DNA from 3 places in the Rhodococcus sp. NPDC004095 genome. Region 1 is predicted to be linked to each of the others. Evidence: riboswitches for the same ligand, from Rfam matches in the RefSeq annotation. Region 1 holds a riboswitch; each other region holds the start of a gene.
The links. Region 1 has a riboswitch for S-adenosylmethionine ahead of ACWEPG_RS15195 (aminotransferase class V-fold PLP-dependent enzyme). Riboswitches for the same ligand answer to the same signal wherever they lie in the genome.
Positions count from the first base shown of each region.

Region 2: another riboswitch for S-adenosylmethionine. It lies ahead of ACWEPG_RS06700 (hypothetical protein); the one in region 1 lies ahead of ACWEPG_RS15195 (aminotransferase class V-fold PLP-dependent enzyme).
Region 3: another riboswitch for S-adenosylmethionine. It lies ahead of ACWEPG_RS23805 (putative leader peptide); the one in region 1 lies ahead of ACWEPG_RS15195 (aminotransferase class V-fold PLP-dependent enzyme).

Region 1 covers NZ_JBSGGS010000007.1:80,498-86,553, reverse strand. The annotation lists gene ACWEPG_RS15205 (hypothetical protein) at 1-528, opposite strand, end outside; gene ACWEPG_RS15200 (putative leader peptide) at 577-669, opposite strand; gene ACWEPG_RS15195 (aminotransferase class V-fold PLP-dependent enzyme) at 680-1,960, opposite strand; SAM riboswitch class IV at 2,011-2,127, opposite strand; gene ACWEPG_RS15190 (LysE family translocator) at 2,316-2,945, shown strand; gene ACWEPG_RS15185 (L,D-transpeptidase) at 3,024-4,256, shown strand; gene ACWEPG_RS15180 (4-hydroxybenzoate 3-monooxygenase) at 4,308-5,483, opposite strand; gene ACWEPG_RS15175 (IclR family transcriptional regulator) at 5,530-6,056, opposite strand, start outside.
Region 2 covers NZ_JBSGGS010000003.1:127,563-133,618, forward strand. The annotation lists gene glyA (serine hydroxymethyltransferase) at 1-1,243, opposite strand, end outside; gene ACWEPG_RS06695 (nuclear transport factor 2 family protein) at 1,438-1,896, shown strand; gene ACWEPG_RS06700 (hypothetical protein) at 1,882-2,256, opposite strand; SAM riboswitch class IV at 2,295-2,404, opposite strand; gene ACWEPG_RS06705 (DUF885 domain-containing protein) at 2,434-3,663, opposite strand; gene coaA (type I pantothenate kinase) at 3,755-4,687, shown strand; gene ACWEPG_RS06715 (flavin-containing monooxygenase) at 4,659-5,993, opposite strand.
Region 3 covers NZ_JBSGGS010000015.1:10,077-16,132, reverse strand. The annotation lists gene ACWEPG_RS23820 (LLM class flavin-dependent oxidoreductase) at 1-100, shown strand, start outside; gene ACWEPG_RS23815 (NtaA/DmoA family FMN-dependent monooxygenase) at 120-1,478, shown strand; gene ACWEPG_RS23810 (DUF222 domain-containing protein) at 1,529-3,058, opposite strand; SAM riboswitch class I at 3,370-3,462, shown strand; gene ACWEPG_RS23805 (putative leader peptide) at 3,470-3,571, shown strand; gene ACWEPG_RS23800 (ABC transporter substrate-binding protein) at 3,654-5,303, shown strand; gene ACWEPG_RS23795 (ABC transporter permease) at 5,307-6,056, shown strand, end outside.

The DNA of each region.
Region 1 (6,056 bases):
CATGGGCAGCACGTCGTCGACGACGCGGTCGAGCACCCTGGGCAGGACCAGGGGCAGCAGGGTGACACCGTCCGCCACTCCGGCGGCGCGGATGTCGGCGATCAGACCGGCCAGGCCGGACGGGGTGCCGATGTACGAGAGGGACTCCGGCACATGGGGTTCGATCAGGCCGGCATCCAGGCGGGCCAGTTCGCGCCGGGCGGCACGGTGATCGTCGGCGAGGAGCACCTCGACGTCGAGCAGGACCGCGACCGTGTCGGGGTCGCGGCCGTCCGCCGCCGCGCGGATGCGGGCGGTCTCGCGGCGCCGCTGCGCCTCCCCGAGGTCGCGGGCTCGCACCCGGATCACGGAGCCCGGATCCCCGACGAGATCGAGGGTGGAGGAGGTGAGCTGAACCCAGTAGTCACTGAGCCCCAAAGGGATTCGGAAATCGGTGTGGGCAGCCGACGCGGGGTGGTGGCCGGCGCCGGAGAGTTCGACGGCCACATGCAGCGGCCGGACAGGACGGGACGAAAACGATGCAGACATGACTGTCCTCGGGAAGGTGGTGGAGTGACGGGTCCGGCGAGGCCGAGCTCAGACCGGACACATACCCGAGGCGGTACGGCACAGGTCGACGTGCCGGCGGCACCACTGGCCACCGATCAGGTCCACCGCGTCCGTAGTCATGACGCCGATGTTACCGTGCAGGAACACCGTTCGTCGCGCGCAGCGCGGCGAACTCGCCGACTGCGGCGATCAGGCGATCGACGTCCGCGCTGCTGCTGCCGAGTCCGAGGCTGGCCCGAACCGCCCCCTCGGCGTACCCGAGGCGCGACAGCAACGGGTGGGCGCAGAACTTGCCGTCCCGCACTCCGATGCCGTGCAGGTCCGACAGGTGGGTCGCGACCGCGCGCGGCTCGGCGCCGGCGACGGTGAAGGTGACGATGCCGACGGCGTCCGGCGAGTCCGGCCAGATCCGCAGCACCCGGACACCGTCGATCGATTCGAGTCCGGCCGTGAGTCGGTCGCACAGCACGCGCTCGTGCAGCTCGACGGCGTCGGCGTCGAACCCGGCGAGTGTCTCGCATGCCGCGGCGATCGCGACGGCGCCGAGCACGTTCGGGGTGCCCGCCTCGTGCCGCTGCGGAGCGGCGGCCCACTGCACGGCGTCGATCTCGACGTTCTTGGTGGCGCCGCCGCCGGCAAGGTAGGGCTCGGCGGCGTCCAGCCAGTCGGCGCGGCCGACGAGGGCGCCGGCGCCGAACGGCGCGTACAGCTTGTGCCCGGAGAAGGCCAGGTAGTCGACGCCGAGCTCGGCGATGTCGACGCGGCGGTGCGGCAGCAACTGGGCGGCGTCGACCAGGATCCGGGCGCCGCACTCGTGGGCGATCCGCGCGAGGCGGGCGATCGGCAGCACCTCGCCGGTCACGTTGGAGGCGCCGGTGACGGCGAGCAGTGCCGCCGGGCGGGTGCACAGTTCGGCGACGATGCGCTGGACGGTTTCCTCGACGGTGTCCGCGGAACGGACGACGCGGGCACCGTTCCGGTTCCAGGACAACAGGTTTGCGTGGTGCTCGATGTCGAGGACGACGGTCTCGCCGGGCACGCAGGAGGCGAGCAGGTTCAGTGCGTCGGTGGTGTTGCGGGTGAACACCACGACGTCGTCGGTGCGGGCCCCGACGAAGTCGGCGACCACGTCACGGGCGCCCTCGTACCGCTCGGTGCAGACCTGGGAGGCGTAGCCGGCCCCGCGGTGCACGCTGGCGTAGAACGGCAGCAGCGACTGCACCCGCTCGGCGACGGCGGACAGCGCGGGGGCACTGGCGGCGTAGTCGAAGTTGGCGTACGCGATCGAAGTGCCGTCGGCGAGCGGCGCGATCAGGTCACTGCCACAGACCGGCGCGAAAGGCGCAGTGCCATCACAGTTTTCGTTGCGAACGGCGTCGGCACAGAGGGTGGTGTCGAGTACAGCAGTCATGGCGTCATCCCTTACGTCAAGGGACTCGTGCGGTGAGGGTTGATGCATCGAGTCCGCGCTTGCCGTGTCCGGTATTGGATTCACGGCCTGGTCGTCACCCGGGGCACCCCACCGCGGTGGAGGGTTGCCGGCCAGCAAGCCGGGGCTACGCGCTGGCACTCATGACCTGAGCCGAGAATGGCAGCCGTTCGGCCGCGCTGTCAACCCGGCCACACCGAGTTCGCTGTGACTTCCATCACCTCACGCTGCGCTCGGATGCCGAATCCCGGTGCGCGGCGTGCACTCCCGACCGGCACCGGACCTGCACCCGGAAATTGGTTTGAAAACCACACCGGAACTGCGGTTTCCTGGTTCGGTGACCACCGCAACCCTGATCAGTTTCGCGGGTGTCTGCCTGCTGCTGGCGATCATGCCCGGACCCGACTCGTTCCTCGTGCTGCGCTACAGCATCGGGGGCACCCGTTCGGGTCTCGCCGCCGCGCTCGGCGTCAGCCTGGGTGGTCTCCTGTGGGCCGCGGTCGTCGCACTCGGGTTGGCGACGCTGCTCGAACAGTCGGCGAGCGCATACCGGGTCCTCAAGATCGCCGGCGGCCTGTATCTGCTCTACCTCGGACTGCGGGCGCTGCAGCGCCGTCGTGCGGCGACGGTCGCGGACGCACCCGCCCCGGTCGCCGCGGCCACCCGCCCGGTTTCGGCGTTCGGGGCGGGGGTGCTCTCGTGCGCGCTGAACCCCAAGGTCGGCTTGTTCTACCTGGCCGTCGTGCCGCAGTTCCTCGGTCGGGTCACGCTCGGATCGGCGATGACGCTCGGTGCGGTGGAGGCCGCGGTCGCACTGGTCGTGATGAGCGGGTTCGCGGTCGCCGCGTCCCGACTGGTCGCTCTGCTGCGTAGCCCGCGGATCACAGCGCGGCTCGAGAGCGTGAGCGCAGGCATTCTCGCTGTGCTCGGCGTCGGCACCCTGGCATCGGCCGCCGGAAACGCCTGAGCCCCGTGCGCCGATATCCTGAACTGGCAAGTCGAACGTGCGGTGCATCGTGTCCGCTCGAATCCTGGAGGGCATGAAGTGTCGCGTTTTCGTCGCAAGTCCACCGCACTCGCGGCCGTGGTGGCCGCGGCGCTGTTGTTCGGCGGATGCTCGGACGGCGGCGACACCGGGTCCTCCGGCGCCGCGGCGTCCGCGACCCAGGAGTCCGAGGCGTCGATCACCTTCACCCCGGGCGACACCGACACTCCCGTGAACCCGCTGAGCCCGATCCGCGTCGACGTCACCCAGGGCACGCTGACGTCGGTGAAGCTGACCAACCCGGACGGCAAGGTCATCGACGGCATCACCACACCGGACAAGACGTCCTGGAAGCCCGCCGAACCACTCGGATACGGGAAGACCTACGACCTGGCCGTGGCAGCGACCGACTCCCGCGGCGTCGCGACCACCAAGGACACGACCTTCACCACCGTCGCGCCGAACAACCAGACCCGGCTGTACCTGAACACCACCGGCGGACAGTCGATCACGGACGGCGGCACGTACGGCGTCGGCCTCGTTGTGGTGGCGCACTTCGACGAGGAGATCGGCGACCGGGCCGCCGCGGAGAAGGCGATGACGGTCACCACCACTCCCCCGGTGCAGGGATCCTGGTACTGGCTCGACGACCAGAACGCGCACTGGCGTCCGCAGGAGTACTACGCACCCGGCACCACCGTGTCGGTGGACGCGAAGATCTACGGCACCCAGCTCGGGAAGGGCCTCTACGGCGAGCAGGACGAGAAGGTCTCGTTCCGGATCGGCGACTCGCACGTCTCGATCGCCGACGACGACACCAAGATGGTGACCGTCTACGAGAACGGCCAGGTGGTCCGCGAGATGCCGACGTCGATGGGCATGGGCGGCACCGAGACGATCGGCAACACGACGCTCTCGTTCTGGACGCAGCCCGGCACCTACACGGTGATGGACAAGGCGAACCCGGTGATCATGGACTCGTCGACCTATGGGCTGCCGATCAACTCGCGCCTCGGCTACAAGGAGTCGATCAACTGGGCCACCCGGATCAGCACCGACGGCATCTACCTGCACGAGCTGGCGTCGAGCGTGTGGGCGCAGGGCAACACCAACACCTCGCACGGCTGCCTGAACCTGAACCCGACGAACGCCCAGTGGTTCTTCAACTTCTCGCAGCCCGGCGACGTCGTCGAGATCCGCAACACCGGCGGCGCCCCGCTCGAGGTGTGGCAGAACGGCGACTGGAGCGTGCCGTGGGACCAGTGGCTGGCCGGAAGCGCGCTGCACCCGTGAGTCCTTCCGTCCCCCTGACGGGCCGGACGGACTCACGGGCACGGAGACTCCTCACATACCGATCGGGAGTCCGGCGTAGTTCTCGGCGAGTCCGGTGGAGCCGGCCGCGCTGCCGGCGATCCACTGCAGTTGCGAACGCTGCAACTGCGCGTCGAACGGATCGCCGCTCTGATGCAGCATGGTCGTCATCCACCAGGAGAAGTGGGTGCAGCGCCAGACGCGACGCAGTGCGCTCTCGCTGTAGCCGTCGGCGAGGGTCTCGTCGTCCTTGCGCAGCAACGCAATCAGCGCGGGTGCCAGCAAGGCCACGTCGGAGGCTGCGAGATTCAGTCCCTTCGCCCCGGTGGGCGGGACGATGTGCGCGGCGTCGCCGGCCAGGAAGAGCCGCCCGTGCCGCATCGGGGTCTGCACATAGCTGCGCATCGGCAGCACGCTCTTCTCGGTGATCGGTCCGGATTTCAGTGTCCAGCCGTCGATTCCATCGCCGAGACGCCGGCTCAACGCCTCCCAGATCCGGTCGTCCGACCACTCGGCGAGATCGGTGCCGTTGGGAACCTGGAGGTAGAGGCGGCTGACGGTGTCCGAGCGCATCGAGTGCATCGCGAAGCCGTCAGGGTGCCAGGCGTAGATCAGTTCGTCGGTGGACGGCGGCACGTCGGCGAGCACGCCGAGCCACGAGTACGGGTAGGTGCGTTCCCAGGTCCGGCGGACGCTGTCCGGAATTGCCGCCCGGCTCGGTCCGAACGAGCCGTCGCACCCGGCGATCACGGCCGCGTCGACACGGCGCTCCACACCTTTCGCGTCCACGAACGTCACGTAGGGCGAGTCGCTGTCGATGTCGTGCAGTGCGGTGTCGGTGACCTCGTAGAAGAACGGCTGGCCGGCGCCCTCGCGGGCCGCGACGAGGTCCTTGGTGACCTCGGTCTGCCCGTATACCCAGACACTGCGCCCACACAGTTCGACGAAGTCGACGTGGTGCCGTTCGCCGGGCGTCTGCAGATAGATGCCGCGATGCTCCTGGCCCTCGCGGCGCAGCCGCTCGCCGAGCCCGACGGAGTCGAGCAGTTCGACGGTCGAGTGCTCGAGGATGCCCGCGCGGATGCGGGAGAGCACGTAGTCCTGGGAGCGGGTCTCGATCACGACGGAATCGACACCCTGCTCGGCGAGCAGATGAGACAGGAGCAGGCCCGCGGGGCCGGCGCCGATGATGGCTACCTCGGTACGCATGACCGACAGTGAAGCGGCCACGCCGAGTGACGGCCAGCACATTATTTCACTGAGCGGAAGATCCCCCGCGGAGGCTGCGTTCGACGCCACGCGCGGCAACTTGGAGTGCGGCCACGAGCCGGGATCGATCCCGCGCGAGGGTCGGCACGACGAGCCCGAGGGCCGCGATCACCCTGTCGTCCGGCGCCCGGACCGGGACCGCCACCGAGCAGGCACCGAGGCTCATCTCCTCGCGGGTCTCCGCGAAACCGTCCCGGTGCACGCGACGCAACTGGTCCCGGAGCCGGCCCTGGTGGGTCACGGTGTACGGGGTGATCCGCGTCAGCGACGCCAGTACCGCCTCCTGGACGTCCGGCGGCGCGTATGCCAGCAGCACCTTCCCGACGGCGGTGGCGTGCAGCGGCAGGGTGGAGCCGATGGTGCTGACCACGGGCACCGACGCGTGACCTCGAAGCCGATCGAGGTAGAGCACCTGGGTGCCCTTGCGCACCGCGAGGTGCACGGTGGCGAGGGTGGCGCCGTAGACGTCGTGCAGGAACGGCGAGGCGATCTCGCGGATCCCGGTCTGGACCG
Region 2 (6,056 bases), on a different contig from region 1:
ACACCCGCGCGCGCAGGGCGGTGATGTCGGAGTCCTGACCGTTCGCGAGGGCGGTGGCGATGATGTCGGCGACCTCGGCGAACTCGGCATCGCCGAAGCCACGGGTGGCCAGCGCCGGGGTGCCGATTCGCAGGCCCGACGGGTTCATCGGCGGGCGCGGGTCGAACGGCACGGCGTTGCGGTTGACGGTGATGCCGATCTCGTGGAGCAGGTCCTCGCCCTGCTGGCCGTCGAGCTCGGAGTTGCGCAGGTCCACCAGCACCAGGTGCACGTCGGTGCCGCCGGTGAGGACGGAGATGCCGTTACCGGCGACGTCGGAACCACCGAGACGCTCGGCGAGGATCTTCGCGCCGGCGAGGGTGCGCTCCTGCCGGTTCTTGAACTCCTCGGTGCCTGCGATCTTCATCGCGACGGCCTTCGCGGCGATCGCGTGCATCAGCGGCCCGCCCTGCTGGCCGGGGAACACCGCGGAGTTCAGCTTCTTGGCCCACTCCTGCTTGGCGAGGATCATGCCCGAGCGCGGACCGCCGAGGGTCTTGTGGACGGTGGTGGAGACGACGTCGGCGTGCGGCACCGGCGACGGGTGCAGACCGGCGGCGACGAGGCCGGCGAAGTGCGCCATGTCGACCCACAGCTTGGCGTCGATCTCGTCCGCGATCGACCGGAACGCCGCGAAGTCGAGGTGCCGCGGGTAGGCGGACCAGCCTGCGATCAGGACCTGGGGACGCTCGGCGAGGGCGATCTCGCGGACCTTGTCCATGTCGACGACGTGGGTGTCCTCGCGGACGCCGTACGACGCGACCTGGTACAGCTTGCCGGAGAAGTTGAGCTTCATGCCGTGCGTGAGGTGACCGCCGTGCGCGAGGTCCATGCCGAGCAGCTTCTCGCCCGGGTTCATCAGCGCCATCAGCACCGCGGCGTTGGCCTGCGCGCCGGCATGCGGCTGCACGTTCGCGAACTCCGCACCGAAGACGGCCTTGGCGCGCTCACGCGCGAGGTTCTCGACGACGTCGACGTGCTCGCAGCCGCCGTAGTAGCGGCGGCCGGGGTAGCCCTCGGCGTACTTGTTGGTCAGCACGCTGCCCTGGGCCTGCAGCACCGCGCGGGGAACGAAGTTCTCCGAGGCGATCATTTCCAGGGTGTCGCGCTGACGGGCCAGCTCACCGTTCATTGCCGCGGCGACCTCGGGGTCGAGTTCGGCGAGCGAAGCGTTGTTCACGTCGGTGCTGGGCACAGCGGTCATCGAGGGATCTCCAAGCGAAAGGCCGGGCAGGGGCAGGTCTCATTGTAGGGCCAGGTCAGTGACCCCCAACCACGGGTTCCCGGGAACGAGACCCGCGGCACCGTCCCGATCGCCGGGACGGGCCGCCGGCACCGGCACGGCCGCGGTTAACGTCCACGGCGATCCCACCCGCCACCAACCTCGGGAGCACACGGATGACCCTCGACGATCTGCTCGCCGAACGCGCGATCACCCGCGCCCTGACCTTGATCGCCCGTGCGATGGACGACCGCGCCTGGGAGGCCCTCGACCACCTGGTCCTCCCGGACGCGACCGCGAACCTGGGCACCGGCGAGCTGGATGGTCGCGTCGAGATGGTCTCAAGCATCCGGTCGTTCCTGGACGCCTGCGGGCCGACGCAGCACCTGCTCGGCAATGTCGTCGTCGACGTCGACGGGGACACCGCGACCAGCCGCGCGTACGTCTCGGATCTGCACCTCGGAACCGGTGAGCGCGCGGGCGTGACCTTCCAGACCCTCGGCGACTACCACGACACCTGGATCCGGCGCGGCGACGCGTGGCTGCTGGCCCGCCGCGTCAAACTCTCCCGCGGGCACGTCGGATCCTTCGCCGTCCTCGGCCCCGGCCCCGAGGGCTGGTCACCGCGCGGCTGAGGGCGCCACCCGCGACGCTCCACAGACGGCGGCCTGCTGCGGAGCGGCGAGGTTGAACAGGAGGTTCCCTCCGGGGCCGGACGGCACCGCCAGCGCGTGCCACCCCAACTTCCAGCGGGCGAAGCCGCCGGTGCGCCGCAGCGCGGCCGCGAGTCGACGCGCGTCGTGGTGCCAGCGAACCACCACTTCGTCGGGCCATTCCAGTCGGATCAGACCGTCGGACTGCACCACGGCGAGGACGTCGATCGACCGCTCGTCCTCCCAGCTCTTGCGGGCGTGGATGAAGTGCACCTGGTGACCGGGCCCGTAGCTGGTGCAGCGGTGGTCGACGGCCGGAACGTCGTTGGACGGATGGGGCATGTGAAACTCCCGAGTTCCTCGGGCCTCCCGGAATCCCGGGGGCGCTCGTGCCGGCACCGGTCGGTGTCGGCCACTTCGTCACCCGAGCCACCCGCGAGCGTGGGGTTGGCGGCCGTCCAGTCGGGGCTTGGCGACGGCACTCGTGAAGCGGCCCCAGTGTATGCGACCGAACCCCGGTCAGCGCAAACCGGACGGGATGAGCGGCTCGTCGAGCAGCCGCCGGAACCGTTCGGAGCGCTCCTCGGCGTTCCCGCCGCGGTCGAGCCACGATCCGAGCAGGCGATACCCCTCCACATAGGTGGAGGTGTAGGCCCGCCACAACGGCGACGACAGGAACCGCAGGGACTGCCGGGCCCGTTCCGGGGTGGTGAGGTTCCACGTCTGCAGGAACTGCGCGACGTCGTCGTGCGAACGACCCCGATCGTGCAGCAGCAGCGCCGCGTCCTGCCGCACCCCGAGCAGCTTCGAGGACGCGTTCGACAGCGCCTCCGCACGCTCGCCGTCGAACCGCAGCCCGAGGTCGGCGTAGATCTCCTGCGCCCACTTCCCCCATCCCTGCCCCTGGGTCACCCCGCCGGCTCCGCTCCCGCGCCCGACGATCGCACCGAGCGCGAGGTCCGCGAGCCCCTCCGCCATCAGGCACTGTGGGGTGTTGACCAGGAAGATGGTGTGTTCGATCTGGCCGGCGTCGACCAGGCCTGCTTCCTTGCGGCAGTGCTCGGTGTGGTGTCCCGGGTATGCCTCGTGCGCGATCAGATGCGGCAGATTCGCCATGTGCTGCTTGAGGTCCGAGTTGATCGCGACCTTGGACCGGTAGTTGCCGAGGTAGTAGTTGAAGCCCGACCAGGGCTTGTCGCCGACCACCTCGTACTCGACGCGTTCGGTCTCCGGGAGCGGGTAGCGGGCCCGCACCAGGTCGCGCAGTGCGGACGAGAACGCCTCGACACAGTCGGCGAGCCGTTCCGGTGGGATCTCGTCGGCCGCACGGTGCGCCTGAAGTCGCTGGGCCAGCGGCTGGTTCCCGTCACCGGCGAGCACCTCGTCCATCGCCCGGTGCGCGTCCCGGTAGTCCTCGACCGACCCCGGTTCGATCCGCACGTCGAAGTAGGCGTGAACCTCGTCGACGAAGCCGATCTTCTCCCCCGCGAACGTGCGGGCCGAGCATTCGAGTGCGCGCAGATGGACGTCGAGGAACTCCGCGCGATCGGCTGGCAGGTCTACGTTCGGCAGTTCACCCCGCAGGTGCGCGGCGCGGCGGGCCAGTTCGCGGGGCTCGGGAGGCGGCGCGTTGTCCACCTGACGCCGCAACGCCGGGTCACCGGTGAAGGCGTCGACGAACCCCTCCTCGATGCGATCGAAACCGAGTCCGAGCAGCAGATACTCGCGTACGAAGGTGGCGGCGTCCATACCTGTGAACCCTAGTGTCCGGACCCGGCGCGGCGCTCCGGTGTGGGGACGCGCACAATTCCCCTATGCAGATCGAGGCCGGGACGCGCGCATGGCGAGGGTGAGCGAAAGCAGCCCGTACGTCGAATTCGACCGAAAGCAGTGGCGGACACTGCGCAAGTCGACACCGCTCGTGCTCACGGAGGAAGAGCTCCAGGGCATGCGCGGCCTCGGCGAGCAGATCGACCTCGACGAGGTCGCCGAGGTGTACCTGCCGCTGTCCCGGCTGATCCACCTGCAGGTCGCCGCCCGGCAGCGCCTGTTCGCCGCGACCGCGACGTTCCTCGGCGAGAAGCACCCGGACCGTCAGGTGCCGTTCGTGATCGGGGTGGCCGGGTCGGTCGCGGTCGGCAAGTCCACCACCGCCCGCGTCCTGCAGGCCCTGCTCGCCCGCTGGGACCACCACCCTCGGGTGGACCTGGTGACCACCGACGGGTTCCTCTACCCGACAGCAGAACTGACCCGGCGCGGCATCATGCACCGCAAGGGTTTTCCGGAGAGCTATGACCGACGCAAGTTGCTCCGCTTCGTCACCGAGGTCAAGTCGGGGGCGGAAGAGGTTGCCGCGCCGGTCTATTCGCACCGATCCTACGACGTGGTGCCCGGCCAGTACCACCTGATCCGCCAGCCCGACATCCTGATCCTGGAGGGACTGAACGTCCTGCAGACCGGGCCCCGGCTGATGGTCTCGGACCTGTTCGACTTCTCGATCTACGTCGACGCGAAGGTGGAGGACATCGAGCGCTGGTACATCAAACGATTCCTGGCGCTGCGCAAGACGGCGTTCGCGGACCCGAACGCCCACTTCCACCACTACTCGAACCTGTCCGACGCACACGCGACGATCGCTGCCGAGGACATCTGGAACTCGATCAACCGGCCGAACCTGGTGGAGAACATCCTGCCGACCCGCCCCCGCGCAACCCTGGTGCTGCGCAAGGACGCCGACCACTCCATCAACCGGCTACGACTGCGGAAGCTCTGACCCGCTTCCGGCCGGCGTCGATCTCCTTCGTCAGGTCACGAACGTAGCGAGCGAAGTCGACCTGAATGGTGTGCCGCGGCGCCTGGTAGTACTGGGCGAGGCTGGCACCCTCGTCGGCCTCGACGATCCGGTTCATCTCGGCGACGGAGGGCAACGCGTATGTGCCGGCCAGGATTCCGGCGACGAGTTTGCTCTGCTGCTCGGCGAGGTTGACGATCGTCGGCGATGCCTGCGCCAGCCCCATGAAGAACAGGTTGTCCACCCCGGGCCGCACGATCCGCTTGAACAGCGGGAAGCGGTGCCGCGCATCGGGTTGCAGCGCCGGATCGTCGAAGAACGGGAAGCTCATCTGGTACCCGGTCGCGCAGATGATCACATCGGCGGGGATCCGGCGTCCGTCGACGAGCCGCACGTGGTCACCGTCGAGGGCCTCGATCGCCGGGACGCAGGTCAGGTCCCCCGAGCCCGCCTTGGCGAGGAAGTCGACGCTGACCGACGGGTGCGCACCGAGCGGCTCGTGGTCGGGCGTGGGCAGACCGTAGTCCTCCATCCGGCCGAGCGACTTCTTGATCTTCCTGCGCGCGATGGACAGTCCGAGCTTGCGCGGCATCCACGGCGGCATCATCATCTTGTCCGCCGGCTTGCCCTCGCGGTACTTGCTCAGCACCCACACCCCGCGGCGGGCCGAGACCCAGACGTGCTCGGCGATCGAACGATGTGAAAGTTCGGACGCGATGTCCAGTGCCGAATTCCCCAGTCCGACGACGACGACCTTCTTGCCGCGCATGTCCACGGGGTCGAACGGGCTCCGGTACTGGTGACTGTGCATGATCGTCCCGGCGAACCGACCGGGGTAGTCCGGCATCCGCGGGTCCCAGTGGTGACCGTTGGCCACGACGAGCGCCTCGTAGGACCGGCTCTCACCGTTGTCGAGGGTGACCGTCCAGGTGCCGTCCGCCTGCCTGCGGGCCGACTCGACCCGGGTGTTGAACGTGATGGTCTCACGCAGACCGAAATAGTCGACGTAATCCCGGAAGTAGCCGTGCATCAGCGTGTGGTGCGGGAAGTGCGGCCAGTCCTCGGGGACCGGGAAGTCCTCGAACTGAAGTCGGGTGGAGGACGTGTCGATGTGCAGGCTCTCGTAGCAGGCCGAGCGGCCCGTGGGATTCCGGTAGTACCAGTTGCCACCGACCTCGTCCGACTCCTCGAAGCAGTCGTAGGAGATGCCGTGGTCCTTGAGCCGTTTGGCCGTGGTGAAGCCGGAGCAGCCGGCACCGATGATGCACACCCTGGGCATTGCCGCCATGAAATTCCCTCCCTGGAACCCCGTGCCGTTCGTGAACCTGCGACGATCAGGACCGGTGGTACC
Region 3 (6,056 bases), on a different contig from region 1:
ACTCTTCCGCACCGAGTATCCCGACACCTCGCTGCGCGGGCTTCTTGGTCTGCCCACCGACGTCCCCAACCGCTACGCGGCCGGAACTCCGGCAGCCTGATCCCAGGAGAGACGGACCCATGAGCGCACCCAAGAAGCAGGTCATCCTCGGTGCCTACCTCGGTGGCGTCAACCACCACACAGCGTGGTGGCATCCGGAGGCGGGCAGCCAGATCGAGTTCGACTCGTTCGAGCACACCGCCCGCACCGCCGAACGCGGCAAGTTCGACTTCTTCTTCCTCGCGGAGGGTCTCGTGCTGCGCGAACGCGCCGGCGAGATCTTCGACCAGGACATCATCGGCCGCCCGGACACCTTCACGGTGCTCGCGTCCCTGGCTGCGGTCACCGAACACCTCGGCCTCGCCGGCACCATCAACGCAACGTTCAACGAGCCATACGAACTCGCGCGTCAGTTCGGGACCCTCGATCAACTCTCGGGTGGGCGTGCCGCGTGGAACGTCGTCACGTCGTTCGACGCGTTCACCGGCCGGAACTTCCGTCGTGGGGGATTCCTGCCGCACTCGCAGCGGTACATCCGCGCCGAGGAAGCCGTCGAAGCCGTGCGGCAGCTGTGGGATTCGTGGCGGGAAGACGACATCGTCGCCGACCGGGGCAGCGGCCGATTCCTGAACCGGCCGGACGCCGGTGCGTTCGAGTTCCACGGCGACCAGTTCGACATCCGTGGCCGTTTCACGGTTCCGCGCAGCCCGCAGGGCCGGCCGGTCCTCCTGCAGGCCGGGGTGTCGCCGCAGGGACGCGACTTCGCTGCCGCCAACGCCGACGCGATCTTCTCGCCGTACGGGAGCCTGCCGGAGGCGGCCGAGTACTACCGGGACGTCAAGGCTCGCGCCGTCGCCGCCGGCCGCAGCGCGGACGATCTGAAGATCCTGCCGTCGGCGAGCTTCGTGATCGGCGACAGCGAAGCCGACGCCCGCGAGAAGTACCTGGAGATCCGCGACCAGCAGGTCACCGGCCAGACCGCATTGATCCTGCTCGAGCAGTTGTGGAACCGAGACCTGTCGGCGTGCGACCCGGACGGGCCGATCCCCGACATCGACCCCGACCCGGAGGCACCGCCGATCATCCAGGGCCGCGCGTTCATCCACCAGGACCGCTTCGACACCGTGGCGAAACTCCGTGCGGTGTCGGAGGAGAAGAAGCTGACACTGCGCGAGACCGTGGCCGATCAGTTCGAGCGCGGCCCGATCGTCGGGACCGCCGCACAGATCGCCGAGCAGATCGACACCTTCGTGCGCAGCGACGGATCCGACGGCTTCATCATCGGTTCGCACCTGGTACCCACGGGCCTCGACGAGTTCGTCGATCAGGTCGTGCCGCACCTGCAGGATCGCGGCGTCCTGCGTACCGAGTACACGGGCACGACACTGCGCGACAACCTCGGTCTGCCTGTTCCGGCGCACCCCGTCACCGTCGGATAGCCGGTTCCGCTGGGTGACCGTTGCTTCCGCCCGGAGTGGGCGACCTCGGGTCACGGCGCGTCGTCGTCACCTCCACCATCGTCAACACCGCTCATCCCGTAGCGGTGCCAGCGGTGGTGATGTTCGCGCACTTCGGCTTCGCGGCGGGCGCGGGCGTGTTTGACGGACTCGGCGATGATCTCGTCGAGGTGGTGTCTGTGATTGACCCTCGGTCTTTGTTCCGGGTCGATGTGTCTCGGTGCGATCCACTCGGTACGCCCGGCGTGCTCGGTGCCGTCGGGTGCGGTGCGGGTCTTCCAGCCGCCCGGTCCGTCGTGGACGAGGGCGTGGCAGGCATCGCAGGCGAGGTCCTCGTTGGTGATGTCGGTGCGCCCGTCGTCCTTCCACTCACGGATGTGATGGACGGCGGTCATCGAGGCGGGTGCGTCGCAGCCGGGGCGGGTGCAGCCACCGGACGCTGCGATCAATGCCAACCGCTGGTCGCCGGATGCGAGTCGCTTCGACCGCCCCAGGTGCAGCGGCCGGCCTCGATGGTCGAACAACACGAGCACCGGGTGTGCGTTCTCTGCCATACGGAGGGCGTCGGCGATCGGGACGATGCCACCGGAGGCGGTGGTCACGATCCCGGTCGCTTCTTCGAGTTGCCGCAAGGTCATGGTGATGATCGCGGTCACCGGCAATCCGCGATGAGCACCCAGCACACCCGATGACAGTAGTTGTCGTAGTGCGACTTTCAGTGCGTCGTGGTTGCGTTGCACCGTGGTACGGGTGTCGCGTGCAGCGGCTTTCGCGAGTGCGGTGCGATCGAGATCCGGCGAGTCCACTTCGCCCCTGGGCGACTCGGGATCGTCGGGGTTGTTCATGCCGGGTCGTGCGAGTTTCGCCAGCACCGGCTCCAACAACGCCCGCAACTCCGGATCGAGCAGTCCGGAGACCGGCGTCATGAGATCGGGGCCCTGCTTCCCGATCCGCAGCCCGCGGCGTCGTTTGCGATCCTTCTCGTCGGGAACGTCGCCGTCGGCCGCCAGGTGCGCGAGCAGATGGACGCCGATCTTCGTCACGTCTTCGGGAGTGGTGGAGCGGGCGGTGTCGGCGAGGATCCGTTCGGCGACCTCGATCTTGTCGACGTCGGTTCCGTGCGGAACCTTGCGCATCACCTGCGCGATCACCCGGACATGATCGACACCGATCGCGCCGTCGGTCAGTGCGGCGGAGGTTTCCGGCAAGGTGGGTGTCATCGGCTGTCCGGCGACGGTGTGCCAGATCCCGGTCTTGCGGGCCCGTTTGACTCGTGCCGCCGCGTCCCCACCCGAGATCCGCAGCGTCTGGACCAGAAAGTCGTTGACCGATCGGCAGGCCAGGGTTCCCGGAAGTGAGCGTTCGCCGGCCTCGACGACGAGCCGGTTCCCGACCGAGGAGGCCTTCCTCAGCGACGTCTCGAACCGCTGCATCACTTCTACAACGTCACCGTCCGACAGTCCGACCAGTCCCACCCCGAGCAGGCCGTCGACGGCGGCATCGAGGGCGGCCAGGTGGTGTTCCACCTGGCCAACTCCCCCGCCCCCGATTGTCGAACTCATGTTCGAATTCTACTTCGGGTGTCCGACAGATTGACCAGATTCGTGGATCTGCTCGGCCTGCTCGTTTCGTTTCGCGGGTCGAGCGTGGGGTTCAGGCCCAGTCGCCGGGAACACCGGCGACGGCCATGTACCGAGACATCGGTGACAGCCGGATGCGATTTCCGAAGGTGACGTCGCGCAGATGCGCGCGAGGCGCACACCCTCGGGCGATCAACCGACTCCAGCGTATCGACATGGCATCTCGGAGAAGTGTTTCGATCGCGCTGACGTTAAGGCTTTGTCAGGGACAGGTGGATCATTAACATCGGCACCGACCATCCAGAGCGACCGAGAGACCCGGCTCGACGACGTCGCAGCAACCCCCTGTCCGCAGGTGAGGGTGCTACTGCCGGGAACGATGGAGGAGTCGGCGTGACCGGATTCGTGACCGCATGGGCGCGGCTGCACATCGACCTGTGCCGTGTCGCTTCCGGAACCTGTTCGTCCACAGCCTCGTTCGCCCTGAAGTCCTGATCGGATCAGCCCCCGTTTCGGTGCCGGGGCACCGCACACGCGGTGCCCCGGCGCCGTGCAGCGATCTGTGCGTGTAGAGAAAATGGAGCCCTCGGTGTTCTTGTCGTCAACTTCTGCCCTTCCCCGGCGTCGAGCCGCGCTCGCGTTGGCCGCATCCGCGGCGCTGACCGCGGGCCTGACCGCGTGCGGGTCCGCCGACGCGGCCGGCGGGACCGATGCCGGTACCCCACATGCGGGCGGCACCCTGCGGTACGGGCTTTCGGGCGCCCCGACCTGCGCGGACCCGGCCCAATCCGGTTCCAACCAAACGATCTACGTGGCCCGGCAGGTGGTCGATTCGCTCACCGACCAGGACCCCGAGACCGGAGAACCGAAGCCGTGGCTCGCGGAGAGCTGGGACGTCAATGCCGACGCGACCTCGTTCACGTTTCACCTGCGCGACGGGGTGACCTTCAGCGACGGCTCCGCGTTCACCGCGGAGTCGGTCAAGAAGAACTTCGACTCGATCCTGAACGCACTGACCGGGGCGAAGGCGCCTCTGGCTGCCAGCTACCTGTCGGGCTACACCGGCGCCACCGTGGTGGACCCACGCACCGTGCAGGTCGGCTTCTCGTCGCCGAATTCGCAGTTCCTGCAGGCCACTTCCACGGTGCAGCTCGGCTTCCTGTCCGATACCGACGTCGCGAAGACCGCGGAGCAGCGGTGCGCGGGCAACCTGTCCGGTACCGGCCCGTTCGTCTACGAGAGCTACGTCCAGGACAAGTCGGCAACCCTCGCCAAGCGCGCCGGCTACGCCTGGGGTTCGGACGTGTTCGCGCACGACGACGAGGCCTATCTCGACAAGATCGAGTTCACCATCGTGCCCGAATCCGGCGTGCGCAGTGGATCGCTGGCGTCCGGCCAGCTCGATGCCGTCTCGGATGCGCTTCCGCAGGACGCGCCGCAGATCGAGGGCGCAGGCGGCCGCATCCTCACCGCACCGAACCCCGGCATCCCCTTCGGCTTCCAGCCGAACGTGACCCGTGGCGTGCTCACCGACCCGGCCGTCCGCGCCGCGATCGTGCCCGCGATTAACCGGCAGGAGCTCGTGGACACGGTGCTCGGCCCGGACTTCCGGCCGGCCACCAGCTCGCTCGCCTCCCGCACTCCCGACTACGTCGCACTCTCCGACGTCACCTACGACCCGGATGCCGCGAAGAAGATCCTGGACGAGGCCGGCTGGAAGCCCGGCCCGGACGGTATCCGCGCCAAGGACGGCACCCCGCTGAGCTTCTCGGTCACCTTCAGCTCCGTGTTCGCCGGCAACCAGGCCATCCTCGAGCTCGTCCAGCAGCAGCTGCGGGCCGTGGGCATCGACCTGCGGCTCGAGCTCGTCTCGACCGCGGAGCAGACGGCCCGGCAGACGAGCAAGGACTACGACTCCACCTACTACAACAGCACCCGGGCGGACGGTGACATCCTGCGCACCGCCTTCGGGATCGACGGCCGAAACCTCAACGCCCGCGGCCCGATCCCGGAGCTCGACGAGGTGCTGGCCGCCCAGCTGCGGACCACCGAGCCGGCGCAGCGGGGAGAGCTGATCGAGAGGGCGCAGCAGTTGGTCCTCGACAACGGATTGTGGCTTCCCACCGTCGAGCTGTCCCAGGCCATCGGTGCCGGTGCCACCGTGCAGGACCTCAAGTTCGAGGCATCCGCACGCCTGCAGTTCTTCGACACCTGGCTCAGCGAGTAGCCGATGACTCGATATCTCGGATCCCGTGTGCTGCAGGCGATCGGCGTGCTGTGGGCGGCCTTCACCGTGTCGTTCGTCGTGCTGTACCTGTTGCCGTCCGACCCGGTGAGCATGGCGGTGGACTCCGCCGCAGCGAGTGGTGCCTCGATCGATGGCGATGCGGTCGCGCAGCTGCAGGCCCGATACGGGTTGGACCAGCCGGTGTGGGTGCAGTACTGGAACGCGCTCTCGGGTGCGGTCCGGGGTGACTTCGGTACGTCCATCTCCACCGGACAGTCGGTGACCGATGCGATCGCCTCGGCCGTGCCCAACACTCTGGCACTGGCGTTCACCGCTCTGGTGCTCGCCGTCGTGTTCGGCACGACGGTCGCGTTCCTCGCCACCTACACGCGATCGACCCGGTTGCGCAGCGTGCTGTTCTCGCTGCCGCCGCTCGGTGTCGCGGTCCCCACATTCTGGGTCGGATTGATTCTGCTGCAGGTGTTCTCGTTCCGCCTCAAGCTGTTCCCCGCGTTCGGCGACGGTGGCCTCTCCCACCTGGTGCTGCCCGCGATCACCCTGGCGCTGCCGACGGGTGCGGTCATCGCGCAGGTGCTCGCGGCCAGCCTGCAGACCACCTGGCGGCAGCCGTTCATCGAGGCAGCACGGGCGAAGGGAGCGTCCCGCCGGCAGATCCAGACCCGGCATGCGTTGCGGCTGTCGAGCATCCCGGCCTTCACCATCGCCGGCGTGCTGGTCGGGACGCTGCTCGCG